One region of the Allobosea sp. RAF48 genome, then DNA from elsewhere that is predicted to be linked to it. Evidence: riboswitches for the same ligand, from Rfam matches in the RefSeq annotation. Region 1 holds a riboswitch; the other holds the start of a gene.
The links. Region 1 has a riboswitch for thiamine pyrophosphate ahead of AB4Z10_RS04410 (LuxE/PaaK family acyltransferase). Riboswitches for the same ligand answer to the same signal wherever they lie in the genome.
Positions count from the first base shown of each region.

Region 1 (7,067 bases):
GTCGGCCTTGTCCTGATCGCGCTCGTCGGCCTCGCCGGCTATGTGCTCTTCCCCGACAACCTCGCCTTCCTGACCCGCGTCATCTCGGTGGCGCTGCTCGTGCTCTCGCTCGACCTGATCGTCGGCTATTGCGGCATTGCCTCGCTCGGCCAGGGCGCGCTCTACGGCGCGGGCGCCTATGCCGCCGGCATCGCCTGCGTGCACGGCGTGACCGAGCCCTTCCTCCTTATCCTGATCGGCGCCGCCGCTGGCGCCGTCATGGGCCTGCTCATGGGCGCGGTGATGCTGCGCGCCCATGGCCTGCCACAGCTCGTGCTCTCGATCGCGATCGTCCAGCTGCTGCACGAGGCCGCCAACAAGGCCTCCTCGATCACCGGCGGCAGCGATGGCCTTTCCGGCATGGTCCCCGCGCCGCTCTTCAGCGTCTTCGAGTTCGATCTCTGGGGCCGCGCCGCCTATCTCTTCGGCCTCGCTCTGCTCATCGTCGTCTTCGCGGCCCTGCGCCTCATCGTGCGCTCGCCCTTCGGCATGGTCTGCCGCGGCCTCAAGGAGGACCCGTTGCGCATCAGCGCGCTCGGCATCTTCGCCTTCCCGGTGCTGGTCAAGATGTTCGTGATCTCCGGCGCCGTCGCCGGCATGGGTGGCGCGCTCGCGGCCATCGCGACGCAGGTCGTCGGCCTCGACAGCGTGAGTTTCGAGATTTCGGCCAACGCTCTCGTCATGCTGGTGCTCGGCGGCATCGGCAGCCTCTACGGCGCGCTGATCGGCACCGTGATCTTCATGGCGCTCGAACATATCGTCGCCGCGATCAATCCGTTCCACTGGATGACGCTGGTCGGCGCCGTGCTCATCGCCATCGTGCTCTTCGCCCCCCGTGGGCTTTCCGGCACACTGGACGAACTGGCCCGCCTGCTGACGCGCGGACGCTGGGGAACAGGCCGATGACCGCGCTGTTCGAGGTCTCCCATCTCTCGAAGGAGTTCGGCGGGCTCAAGGTCAATCACGACCTCTCCCTTGCAATGGCCGAAGGCGCGCGCCTCGCGCTGATCGGCCCCAACGGCGCCGGCAAGACCACCTTCGTCAACCTCGTCACCGGCCGCATCAGGCCGAGCACCGGCACCGTCCATCTCGCTGGTGAGGACATCACCGCGATCGGCGCCGTCCAGCGCGTCAGGCGTGGCCTCGTCCGCACCTTCCAGGTCACGCGCCTCTTCCTCGACATGACGCCGGAAGAGCATGTCGTCATGACCATCCTGCAGCGGCTCGGCCGGGCGACGCGCATATTCGCCCGCTTCCATGGCGCCTCCGAAGTTCAGGACGAAGCAGCCGAGATCCTCGCCACGCTCGGGCTCACGGAGGTCGCGCGCCGCAAGGTCGCCACCATCGCCTATGGCCAGCAGCGCCTGCTCGAGATCGCGATCGCGCTGGCGCAGCGTCCCAAGGTACTGCTGCTCGACGAGCCCGCCGCCGGCGTACCCTCCGCCGATACCCCGCGCATCGAGGAGGCGCTGGCCCGCCTGCCCGCCTCGCTCGCCGTGCTGATGATCGAGCATGACATGGACCTCGTCTTCCGCTTCGCGAAACGGGTCGTGGTGCTGGCTGCTGGCGAGCTGATCTTTCAGGGCTTGCCAGCCGACGTCGCCAGGGACCCCAAGGTCCGTGAAGCCTATCTCGGGAATTACGCGCATGCCGGCAGCCACGCTTGACGTCAGGGCCTTAAGCGCCGGCTACGGCCAGACCCATGTGCTGGAGGACGTTTCCTTCTCGGTGCCGGCGGGCGGGCGCCTCTCCATCCTCGGCCGCAACGGCATGGGCAAGACCACGCTGATGGCGAGCCTGATGGGGCTGACGCGCCGCTATGCCGGCAGCATCAGCCTCGGCGGCACCGACATCACCGCGCTCGGCACCGCCGCCCGCGCCCATAGCGGCATCGGCCTCGTCCCCCAGACCCGCGAAATCTTCAAGGGGCTGACGGTCGAGGAGAACCTCTTCGCCGGGCTGAAAGGCCGCACGCGCAGCGCCATCGAGGAAGCCTATGCGCTCTTTCCCCGCCTGCACGAGCGCCGCCGCAATCTCGGCTCGCAGCTCTCCGGCGGCGAGCAGCAGATGCTGGCGACGGCCCGGACCATTCTCGGCCAGCCCTCGGTGCTGCTGCTCGACGAGCCGCTGGAAGGCCTCGCTCCCGTGATCTGCGACATGCTGATGGAGGCCTTCACCCGGCTCGCCGGCAGCGGCGCGATGACGATCCTCTTCGTCGAGCAGCGCCTGGAGAGCGCGCTCGACTTCGCCGAGGATGTCATCGTCCTCGAACGCGGCCGGATCGTCTGGTCGGGCAAGCCCGCTGCGCTACGCGCCGACGCCGCGGTGCTGGAACGCTATGTCGGCGTCGGCGGGCTGCACTGAGCACGCGCGGTTTGGCCGAAGCGAGGCTCGCGCCAAGCTCGGCCGTCATGCTCGGGCTTGCCCCGAGCATCTCGTGCCGAAGGAGGCTCTAGCGCCAATCCTGCTCGAGATTCTCGGGTCTACGCTTCGTTTCGCCCGAGAATGACGGGATCCAGCGTCAAACCACCAGATCGAGCGGCGGCACCGGCTCGCCGCGCGAGACATGCTGCATGTTCGTGAACATCCGCTTCACCACCGGGGCGAAATTGTCGGACGCCATGGCGGCCAGATGCGGCGTGGTCACGAGATTGTCGAGCGTGAGCAACTCGCTGTCGGTCGGGAGCGGCTCGATCTCGTAGACATCCATCGCCGCGCCGGCGATCTCCTTCGCCCTGAGCGCCGTGACGAGATCGGCCTCGTTGACGACACCGCCGCGCGCGACATTGATCAGCACCGCCGTCTTCTTCATTGCCTTCAGGGCCGCCAGATCGATCAGGTCCTTGGTTTCCGGCGTCAGCGGGCAATGCAGCGAGACGACGTCCGCCTGCGCCAGGATTTCGGCCATCGAAGCATGCTTCACGCCCAGCGCTGCTTCTTCGGCGACGTCGAGCGGCGTGCGCTTGCTGTAGAGGATGGTGCAGCCGAAGCCCTTCAGAAGCTTCGCGACATTCTTGCCGATCGCCCCGAAGCCGACGATGCCGACCGTCTTGCCCGAGAGCGTATAGGTATCCGACGGCAACTGACCCGTGCGCCAATGGCCCTTCTTGAGCTCAGCATTGCCGTAGGCGATGAGGCGCAGGGTCGACAGCATCAATCCGATCGCGAATTCGGAAACGGCTACGGCGTTTGAGCCGGTCGTGCGCGCGACCTGGATGCCGAGCTCCTTGGCTGCGGCGATATCGATGTTGTCGTAGCCGACGCCCCATTTGTGCAGCAGCTTCAGCTTCTTCGCCGCCCGCAGCACATCGGCCGAAACGCCGACCTGCCCGGAGATCGCGTAGTCGGCCTCCGCGATGATCTCCTTCATGTGCTCGTCGCCGCGCGCGGTCCCATGCGTCAGCACAAAGCCATCAGGCAGCAGCGCACGCAGCCGGTCGGCCCGCTCGGGGCTGGTCATGTCCAGGAGGACGATGGTCTCGGGCATGGAAAGGTCCGGCAATTCGATCAGATCGTGAAGCGCGCGCCGGCACGGGCAAGCCCGCCGGAGATGGCAACCGGCGTGCCGTCGGCGCGCCAGCAGGCGGCCCCGGTCAGCGTGCCGTCCGCATTGAAGGCGATGGCGTTCATGCCGCCGGCAACGCGCGGCGAGCGCACGATCCGGTGGCCGCGTGCCGCAAGCTCCTGCGCGACCGCTTCAGGGATCGCCTCCTCGAGCTCGAGCACCCCGCCCTCGGTCCAGACCCGCGGCGCCTCGACCGCCTCCTGCAATGTCATGCGATGGTCGATCAGGTTGACGATCGCCTGCAGCGCCGAGGGGAAGATGCGCAGCGCGCCGGGCAGGCCGAGCGCGAAGGCGAGCCTGCCCTCCTTCAGCGCCATCATCGGCGCCATCGAGGTGAAGACCCGCTTGCCCGGCGCGATCGAGAGCGCGCGGCCGGGATGCGGATCGAAGTTGAACATGTAGTTGTTGGCGATCATCCCCGTGCCGGGGATCTGGACGCAGGCGCCGAACAAGCCGTTGATCGTCTGCGTCGCGCTGACGACGTTGCCCTGCGCATCCGCGACGGTGACATGGGTGGTGTCCGCGGATTCGCCGCCGGAAAGCCCGGCTGTCCAGCTCTTCGCCTGCCCCATCGCGATCAAGGCGCGGCGCTCGTCGGCATAGGCCTTGTCGATCAGCCTCGCGACGGGGACCTTGACGAAGGCCGGATCGGCCGTCGCCACGGCGCGGTCGGCGAAGGCGATCTTCAGCGCCTCGGCCAGCAGATGCACGGCATCGGTCGAGCCGAAGCCGAGCGAGCCGATATCGTAGCCTTCGAGAATGTTGAGCATCTGCGTGATATGCACGCCCGAGGACGAGGGCGGCGGCGGGCCGATGATCTCGTAGCCGCGATAAGAGCCCCGGATCGGCTCGCGCAATTCGATCTTGTAGTTCGCGAGGTCGGCCTGATCGATCAGGCCGCCATTCGCCGCCATATAGTCGGTCAGCGCCCGCCCGAGCTTGCCGCCATACAGCGCCTCCGGCCCCTCCGCCGCGATCAATTTCAGGCTCGCGGCATAGTCGGCCTGGACGAGCCGCATGCCCGGCTGAAGCGGCTTCCCACCTGGCAGCAGCATCGCCGCAAGACCGGGATCGCGGGCGAGATCGCTGGCGTTGTCGGTGATGCAGTTCGACAGATAGGGCGTCACCACGAAGCCGCGCTCCGCCAGCCCGATCGCCGGTTGCAGCACCTCGGCCAGCGGCAGCGTGCCGAAACGGGCGAGCGCCTCGCACCAGCCTTTCAGCGCGCCGGGAACCGCCACCGCCTTGGCGCCAACGACGTTCTCGCGGTCGCGGGTGTCGCGTTGCCTGCCGATCTCGTCGGACAGGCAGTCATACATGTCGGGCGTCGCATGGCCCGGCGCGGTCGAGAGATTGTCGATCACGACATGGCGTCCATCCGCGAGGCGGATGTGACTCAGGCCGCCACCGAGAATGCCGACCATCATCGGTTCGGCGACGGTCAGCGCGAAGAGCGAGGCGACAGCGGCGTCGATCGCATTGCCGCCGCCGAGCAGCATCTGCGCGCCCGCCGCCGAGGCGAGCGGATGATTGGTGACGACCATCCCACGCGAGCCCGTGGCCGGCTTCTTTTCGCAGGTAAAGGAGGCGATGCGGGGTGGCGGCGCAGGAACGTTCATGGCCGGCACAGAAACGGTTTTGAGGGCCCGCGTCGAGCCTCTTCTTCAGCATGCGCGCCATGTCCCGGCTTCTCGCCGAAAGCGGCGGGCCCTGCGCCGGCAATGCTTGACAAGCCATGGCCCGAAGCCCCACCTAAAACCCGTTCCCAGGGGGGCCTCGCTAGGAGGCTGAGATTCCGCCGGCCGGGCGTCAAACCCGGCAACGCGGTGACCCTCCGAACCTGATCCGGATCATACCGGCGTAGGGATGCGGGACATGCGGCCGTCACAGGCCCTGATTCCAGCTTGCGCCCATGATCCTGTTGCGATCGACGCTCCCGGCTTGCCAGCGAGCGTCCGAACGGAGTGAGCCGCAGTGACGCAAGCCGAGATCATCGAGGCGCTCCTCGCGTTCATCTCGCTTCCCGATGCCACGGAAGCCGAATTCGAGGCGATGGCGCTGAAAGTCTTCACCTATCAGTTCCGCAACAACGAGCCCTACAAGCGCTTTGCCCTGCAGCGCGGCCGCACGCCGCTCTCGGTGAGACGCTGGCGCGACATCCCCGCCGTGCCGATCACCGCCTTCAAGGATCTGACGCTGAGCTGCAGCCCGCCGGAGGCGGCAAGCCATGTCTTCATGACGAGCGGCACGACGCAGGGCGTGCGCGGCCGCAGCTACCACCCGACGCTCGACGTCTGGAAGCGCTCGATGCTGGTGAACTTCCGCGCGCGTTTCATGCGTGGCCGCGAGCGCATCCGCATGGGCATCCTCTTCCCTGACGAGACGAAGCTGCCGAACTCCTCGCTCGCCACCTACCTCTCGCTCGCCCGGCGCGAGTGCGGCACGCCGGACTCGCAAGTCTTCATCAATGCGGACGGGCTCGACCTGGACGGCCTTCTGTCGGCGCTGGAGCAGGCGGAGACGAGCGGTGAGCCCTATTCCCTTCTCGGCGCGAGCTATTCCTTCGTGCCCGTGCTGGACGCGCTCGCCGCGAGCGGCCGGCGCTTCGCCCTGCCGGAGGGCAGCCTGATCCTCGACACCGGCGGCTTCAAGGGCCAGTCACGGGAGCTCGGCCCTGATGAGTTCTATGACGGGCTCGCAGCCGCCTTCGGCGTGCCGCGCTCGGCCTGCATCAACATGTACGGGATGACCGAGCTGAGTTCGCAGCTCTACGATGACGGAAACGAGACCTGCCCCTCGGTCAAATCCGGCCCGCACTGGATCCGCAGCCGCGTCGTCGATCCGCTGACCGGGGCGGACCTGCCGGAAGGCCAGCGGGGCGTCATCGTCCATCACGACCTCGCGCATTTCAACTGCGTTTCCGCGATCCTGACCGAGGACGCCGGCGAGATCGTCCCGGGTGGCTTCAAGCTGTTCGGCCGCGTCGACGGCGAAGCCTCGAAGGGCTGCTCGGTCGCGGTGGCCGAGTTCCTTGCGGCGGCGCGGGGCTGACCGCCGTGATCGAGCACGCAGGCCATCTGCCCGGCCTGGACCGCGAGGCGCTCCGCTGGCGCGAGGTCAGTCACAGTGCCTGGGGCGAAAGCGTCACTATCGCGCTGCCGGAGCTCGACGGAGCACAGGCCGCGGCTCTCTGCGAGCATGTGCGCAGCAATGCACGCGCCCGGCTGAAGCGGATGGACACCGCCCGCATCGTCACCGCGATCGACGCCGCCGTCGCGCGTCTGCTCGACCGCGGGCACCCGCTCCGACGCAAGGCCGAGCATCTCCTGCCGATCGTCACCGGCTATGATCGCGAGACGGTCCGCCTCGGCCTGACCGGCTATCTCAAGACCTTCCGGCGCCCGCAGCTCCTGCGCTTCCTGGCCGAGGATTTCGCCAATCCCGCCGTGCTCGACGGTTTCCA
Region 1 covers NZ_JBFRDZ010000002.1:212,923-219,989, forward strand. Annotated here, with positions in the region: gene AB4Z10_RS04385 (branched-chain amino acid ABC transporter permease) at 1-945, shown strand, start outside; gene AB4Z10_RS04390 (ABC transporter ATP-binding protein) at 942-1,706, shown strand; gene AB4Z10_RS04395 (ABC transporter ATP-binding protein) at 1,687-2,403, shown strand; gene AB4Z10_RS04400 (2-hydroxyacid dehydrogenase) at 2,561-3,526, opposite strand; gene AB4Z10_RS04405 (cephalosporin acylase I) at 3,547-5,223, opposite strand; TPP riboswitch at 5,362-5,489, shown strand; gene AB4Z10_RS04410 (LuxE/PaaK family acyltransferase) at 5,579-6,655, shown strand; gene AB4Z10_RS04415 (acyl-CoA reductase) at 6,661-7,067, shown strand, end outside.

Region 2 (7,067 bases), on a different contig from region 1:
GATCCACGATGGACCGACGAGTTCATGGCGACGGGCGCCGGAATCTACGGCAGCGGGATTTTCAGTTCGAAGGAGATGGAGCTTCTCAGCATCGCCTTCGATGCATCGTTCACGCACATGTATGCGCCGGGCACGCGTCGGCACATCAAGGCGGCCTTGGCGCTGGGAGCAACGGCCGAGGAAATCATGGAGGTTCTGAAGCTATGCACAGCCCAGGGCGTGCAGGCCTGCAACCTCGCGATTCCGATACTGGCCGAGGAAATGGCGAATCGTTCGAGCAGCTGAAGCGGGGATGCAGGCGATGACAGAAGCTGACCCCGGGGAGCGAGATGTCGCCGACATCGCAGATGCCACGACCGCGCCGAAAGACCGGGCACACAAACTGCGGGCGCGCGTCCTCGACGAGGCAAGACGGTTCGTCGTACTGTTCCTGTACCTATGGATATTGTTCGGACTCTTCGTGCTGAACGAGCGGATCATTCTCCGCGAACACGAAATCAGTTTTGCGTCACAGGGCTTTGCAGTATTCAACGCGTTCATCCTCGCGAAAGTCATGCTTGTCCTGGAGGATCTCAATTTAAGCAGATGGCTCGATCGGTGGCCTCTGATCTATCCGATCCTGCATGACTCCTTCCTGTTCTCGATTTTGTTCGTAGCCTTCCACGTTCTTGAAGAGATCATCATTGGCCTGTTCAAGGGCGAATCCGCCATCACCAGCGTTCCGGCGATTGGCGGAGGAGGAATGGCCGGCGTCCTGTGTGTCGCCGTGATCCTGTTCTTCGCTCTCATCCCGTTCTTCGCATTCCGGAACTTCAATCGCGTGCTCGGTCAAGGCCGAATCGAAGCGCTGCTGTTCAAGACGGTGGTTCGGGACTCAGCCGATTCTTAGTGTTGCTGGTGGCCGTTTTCCGGACTGACATCCCTGCTCACATTCCTGGTCCGACGAAGGTGGATTCGGTTCGCCCCGTGCCATGGCGCGCGTCGAGCCAGCGGGGTTGGCGTCCGTACCGATCGAACTGTTGCTAGCCGGTTGCTTTACCATGGCGAAGGGCGCGATCTTCGGGCTGGAAACCACCGCGATCCCCGTCGGCGTCCTGCTGTATCCGCTGCAACACAGGATCTATCCCGCGCGCCTCGTCTCGGGAGGAGCGGTGTCGGGCCGCTGAACTTCTGGGCGCTTGCTTCGGCTAGTTGGATTTCGGCCGGTCCTCGCCGGGCGGCGCGATGCCGGCCTTGCTCAAGGACTGCATGAAACGATCGATGTCCTCCCGGCGGACGACCCGCAGCGCCACCTCTGATCGAAGGTTGGCGATGAGCCGAGGCGCATGGGCCTCCATCCACGTCCGTTCGCGCGCGGCCTCGGTGGTTTGACCCGCCTCGCCGTAGATCGCAGCGGCGATCATATGATAATTGGGGTTCTCCGGCGCAGGCGTCTTGGTGATCCACATCGCGGCCTCCCGCAAGTCTCCCTTGAAATAGCTGCAGAGTGCGAGGCCCGACTCGTAGTAGGCAAGCGGCCCGGGATTTCGCTTTCGAGCTTCGTTCATGAGCGCGCAGCCGCGTGCCCAGTTACCGGCCAGCGAGAGGCGGTAGCCGTACTCGCCGACAAGCTCTGTATCGTTGGGGTTGAGGCCAAGGGCCTGCTCGCCGATCTTCAGGGCGGCCTCGACTTCGCCGTGGAAATACAAGGCGAACATCTGGGCCTGGAGGGCGCGAATGTTATCCGGATCGAGTTCCACGGCACGGCGCGCGGCTTCGAGCGCCCTGTCGATCGAAGCCGGAGACGACGACGGGTCGATCGGGTAGCGAAAGCGGATTTCGTCGACATAGGCTTGCGAGAGAAGCGCCCAGGCCGTCGCATAGTTCGGAAAGCGCCGCACCGCATCTTCAAGGCATTTGCGGACCGATGGATGCTTTTTGCCGTCGAGGCTGGCGCGATAGGCGTAGTAGGTCAGCGTGCAGGCATAGGCCTGCCAATCGTCCGGCGCGTTCTGAGGCCGCTGGGATGCGTCGGCCAGATAGATCACCCCATAGGGCTGCCCGAGCGGCGTTGCGACCTGCCGGGCGATGTCGGTCACGGTCGCGATGAGCTTCGAGGCCTGCAGATCGCCGGTGTAGCTGTTTGCCCAGATCACCGAGTTATCGACACGGTTGAGGACACGGGCGCGAAGCCGGAACTCGTTGTCGGTGACGTTGATGTCGCCCGCGAGGACATAGCGCGGATCGGAGGCCGAGGACCGGGCCGAGGACGCGCCGGCATAATCGCGCGGGTCGCCTACCACCGTCACGATGTCCTTGAACTTGGCGATCTGCTCGATGACCTCTTGCGTCAAGCCGCGCGCGATAGCTTGGGAGTTACCCGCATTAGTCAGGTCGTCGAAAGGTCTCACCAGCAATCGGGGCAGGGCCGGAGCCTCCAGGCGATCCATGCTGGCCCGGTTCACCGCCAGCCAGGACAGGGTTGCAAGTGCCACCAGGCACGCGATCCCGACGGGGAGCGCGCGCGGCCAACGACCCCGCCTGACCACCGGGACGGGGCCCGTCGACGATGGCCGCACGTCGAATTTGGGGACATAGCTGCCTTTCGGGATCGATATGACGATCTCATCCGAAACCCCGGCGGTGACATAGAAGAGTTTCAACGCGCGCCGAAGATGCCCAGCCTCAATGCGGACGACCGGGTCGGAGTGCGCGTCGAACAAGGCATCCCGCCCGAAGACCTCGACCGCGATCGCATACGCCTTAATGCGGTCGGCGCGGCCCGCGATAGCCTCCTCGACAACATAGTCCAGAAATTTCCGCGACCGCTCCGTCGCATCGAAATCCGGGCTTTTCAGGATGCGACCAAGCTGAGCCCTGACGCTTTCAGCTTGGGGAATGCCGGCGGTCCCCGTTTCGCACGGTGTGTCTGCGGCCGAAGCAACCGGTGAGGAACCCAGGATACTCCGCGCTCGCATGATACTCTTCCCGCGAGGACACACGCTCGAATACTAAATATTATAGCCTAGTATGGGATTTTCGGCCGGACATACAAGTCGATCGACGTTCGCGCCAAGGCGCGGGTCACGACGCTGCATCTCCGGCGACAGCCGCTGGTCGAAGCAATCCGCAGCTCGCCGACGCTCGCCCGCTGCGGCAACAGATCTACTTCTGCTTCGCCAATGCGTCTGGAATTCAACCGCCTTTGGCATGATTGGCCAGGCCCGGAAGCGGGACGTTGCCGAAGTGAATCGCCCGTAAGCGGACATCTCAGACGTCGGCAAGCGGCCGCCCCCGCTTGTCAGGCGCCTCGTGGCGAATGTCTCACTTGGGGCGCCACCAGACCACGAAGGCAAACCTGTGAATGTCTGGTTCGGGGCGGCAGCCAGAGTCTGCTTATGGCGCGAACCGGAGCGCATTGCTCAATGAATGATCGCGCCTCGCGCCACCCACGTGACTTGCGAGCGAGAGCGAGTGTTGGGGTATCCGCAACTTCCGGTCCCCTATTTCTCAATTAAATCATCTGCTTAGTGCAGATAGAAGTGGCGGAGACGGAGGGATTCGAACCCTCGATACCCTTGTGGGGTATGCTCATTTAGCAAACGAGTGCCTTCAGCCTCTCGGCCACGTCTCCGGCGAGAGGCTCTATGCCTGATTGCAGAGGCCTTTGACAAGCCTCGCCGATAACTTCCTTCGTACGACCTGTGTATTCGCGCGAACGCGGCGCTCGACCACTCCCGTGTGAAGGGAGTGCTCGAGAGGTAAGAGGCCGCCGCAACGGAGCCCTGCGCCGGCCTGGCTTGCTCCCCGGCGGCGCTGCCACTAAATTGCTGTTGTCCGTTGGGGTGCCGAAAGGCTGAGAGGCGTGGCCTGCGCCAACCCATCGCACCTGATCCGGGTAATGCCGGCGAAGGGAACGGTCTTCGGCTCGCAGACAAGTTGCTCGCGCCTCAGGCCGCTGCCTTCCCGGGAGCAGGGAAAGCATGACGGCAGAACGTCCTCAGTCAGGCCTGACAGTCGCGGTGGTCGGCGCCGGCGTCGTCGGTCTCGCCTGCGCCACCGAACTGCTGGCGCGCGGCGCTGACGTCACCGTGCATGAACGCGGCCCGCGCGTCGGGGCCGAGGCCTGCTCCTGGTATGCTGGCGGCATGCTCGCGCCCTGGTGCGAGGGCGAGAGCGCCGAGGAGCCGGTGATCCGGCTAGGGCAGCAGGCAGCCGACTGGTGGGAGCGTCATGCCGGCGGCGTCGTCCGCAAGGGCACGCTCGTCGTCGCGCCAAGCCGGGATCGGTCGGAGCTGCGCCGCTTCGGCCAGCGAACCAGCCATTTCGAGGATATCGACGGCGAGGCCATCGCCGGGCTGGAGACCGATCTCGCCGGGCGATTCTCGCGCGGTCTGTTCTTCTCTGGGGAGGCGCATCTCGATCCCCGACAGGCGATCGCCGCTCTGGGCGAGCGGCTGGTCGCGAACGGCGCCGTCATCCATTTCGACAGTGCGGTCGAACCGGCCGATCTCGATGCCGATATCGTCCTCGACTGCCGCGGGCTGGCTGCGCGCGATGTCCTGCCGGAACTGCGCGGCGTCAAGGGTGAGATGCTGCTGCTCCGGAGCGACGATATCAGCCTGTCGCGGCCGGTTCGTCTGCTGCACCCGCGTATCCCGCTTTACATCGTGCCGCGTGCCGACGGGCTCTTCATGGTCGGTGCGACGATGATCGAGAGCGGGGAGCGCAGCCGCATCTCGGCCCGCGCCATGCTGGAGCTGCTCGGCGCGGCCTATGCGCTGCATCCAGCCTTCGGCGAGGCGGAGGTGGTCGAGATCGGTACCGATGCCCGCCCGGCCTTTCCCGACAACCTGCCGCGGCTGACACGCCGCGGGCGGGTGATCCACGTCAACGGACTCTACCGCCACGGTTTCCTGCTCAGCCCCGCGATGGCGTGGATGGCGGCGGAAGCCGTGTCCAATCCGCAATCCAGACCGGAGATGCTGCATGACCTTGCTGCTTAACGGCGCGCCGCAGGAAATCGCCGCGAAGACGCTGGCGGAGGCGCTGGCCGAGCTCGGCTATGGCGGCCGCATCGTCGCGACGGCGGTGAACGGCGAGTTCGTGCCGGCGCGCAAGCGGGCCGAGATGCCTTTGAACGATGGCGACCGCATCGAGGTCGTCGCGCCGATGCAGGGAGGCTGAGATGGCGTCCTTCTATGGTTTCGAGCCGCAGAATCCGCTTTTCCTCGGTACAGCGCAGTATCCGTCTCCCGCGATCCTGGCCGAGGCGGTGAAGCGCTCGGGCGCCGAGGTCGTCACCGTCTCGCTGCGGCGGGAATCGGCCGGCGGCGCCGGGCAGGCGTTCTGGGCGCTGATCCGCGAGCTCGGCGTCAAGGTTCTGCCGAACACGGCGGGCTGTCACACCGTCAAGGAAGCGGTGACCACCGCACAGATGGCGCGCGAGGTCTTCGGCACCGACTGGATCAAGCTCGAGGTGATCGGCGAGGACGACACGCTGCAGCCGGATGTGATCGCGTTGGTCGAGGCCGCCCGCATCCTCGCCGATGACGGCTTCAAGGTCTTTCCCTACACCACGGAGGATCTCGTCGTCGGCGGGCGGCTGCTCGATGCCGGCTGCGAGGTGCTGATGCCCTGGGGCGCACCGATCGGCTCGGGCAGGGGGCTCAACAACCCCTATGGCCTGCGCAGCATGCGTCAGCATTTCCCTGACATTCCGCTCGTCGTCGATGCCGGTATCGGCCTGCCTTCCCATGCCGCACAGGCGATGGAGATGGGCTATGACGGCATCCTGCTCAATACCGCCGTCGCCAAGGCGGGCGACCCCGCGGCGATGGCGGAGGCCTTCGCGCTCGCCATCCGCGCCGGCCGCCAGGCCTTCGCCGCGCAGCCGATCGAGGCGCGCGACATGGCCGCTCCCTCCACCCCCGTCATGGGCAAAGCCTTCCTGGCCTGAAAGACTCGTCCCGCATGAAGCTCGATCCGTTCTACCCCATCTTCGACAGCGCCGATTGGCTGGAGCGGATGCTGCCGCTCGGCGTCAAGCTGGTGCAGTTGCGCGTCAAGGACCGCCCCGAGGCCGAGGTCGCACGCGAAATCGCCCGGGCGAGGACGCTCTGCGCGGCGGCCGGCTGTGTGCTCGTCGTCAACGACTACTGGAAGCTCGCCATCGCCGAGGGCTGCGATTTCATCCATCTCGGCCAGGAGGATCTCGACGACGCCGATCTCGGCGCGATCCGCAAGGCGGGGCTCAAGCTCGGCGTCAGCAGCCATGACGAAGCCGAGCTGGAGCGGGCGCTGGCGACGGAGCCGGACTATGTCGCGCTCGGTCCGGTCTATCCGACGATCCTGAAGCAGATGCGCTTCGGGCCGCAGGGGCTGGAGCGGCTCGGCGAGTGGAAGCGCCGTATCGGCGACCTGCCGCTGGTCGGCATCGGCGGCATCTCGCTGGAGCGGGCGCCGGGGGTGTTCGAGGCCGGTGCCGACATCGTCGCGGCGGTGACCGACATCACGCTGAACGCCGATCCTGAGGGGAGGCTGAAGGCTTGGGTCGCGGCGACGCGTGAGCGCCCGTCGCCCGGGTCCTGAACGCTGTCATCCCGGACAAGCGGCAAAGCCGCGCTGATCCGGGATCCATGCCTGAACCTGTGCCGGAGGCGTTCCGGCATGGATCCCGGGTCTCCGCTTCGCTGCGCCCGGGATGACTACCGATCATGTCGATGGTGAAGGGAGAGCTTCAGCTCTCGGCTTCCGCCGGCATCGTATGGCCGTCGACATGGCCGAGGCTGCGCTCGGGGTCGAGCCGGTCGCGCACGCGCTGCTTCAGCACCTTGGAATCCGGGAAGCCGCCATCGGTCTTGCGGTCCCAGATCAGCTCGCCGTCATAGGTAATCTGGAAGATGCCGCCGGTGCGCGGGATCAGCGCGACCTCGCCGAGATCCTGCCCGAAGGTCGAGAGCAGCTCCTGGCCGAGCCAGGCCGAGCGCAGCATCCAATTGCACATCGAGCAATAGGTGATGGCGATGCGGGGAGCGGGCTTGGTTTCGGTCATGATCGGCCACCGTTGAAAGGGATGTTCGCCTCGA
Region 2 covers NZ_JBFRDZ010000001.1:141,791-148,857, reverse strand. Annotated here, with positions in the region: gene AB4Z10_RS00740 (carboxymuconolactone decarboxylase family protein) at 1-285, shown strand, start outside; gene AB4Z10_RS00735 (hypothetical protein) at 302-889, shown strand; gene AB4Z10_RS00730 (hypothetical protein) at 972-1,166, shown strand; gene AB4Z10_RS00725 (hypothetical protein) at 1,188-2,957, opposite strand; tRNA gene AB4Z10_RS00720 (tRNA-Ser) at 3,523-3,613, opposite strand; TPP riboswitch at 3,811-3,912, shown strand; gene thiO (glycine oxidase ThiO) at 3,990-4,985, shown strand; gene thiS (sulfur carrier protein ThiS) at 4,969-5,166, shown strand; gene AB4Z10_RS00705 (thiazole synthase) at 5,168-5,938, shown strand; gene AB4Z10_RS00700 (thiamine phosphate synthase) at 5,953-6,570, shown strand; gene AB4Z10_RS00695 (Rdx family protein) at 6,719-7,033, opposite strand.
Region 2: linked by a shared signal. The riboswitch ahead of thiO (glycine oxidase ThiO) and the one ahead of AB4Z10_RS04410 (LuxE/PaaK family acyltransferase) in region 1 are both predicted to bind thiamine pyrophosphate.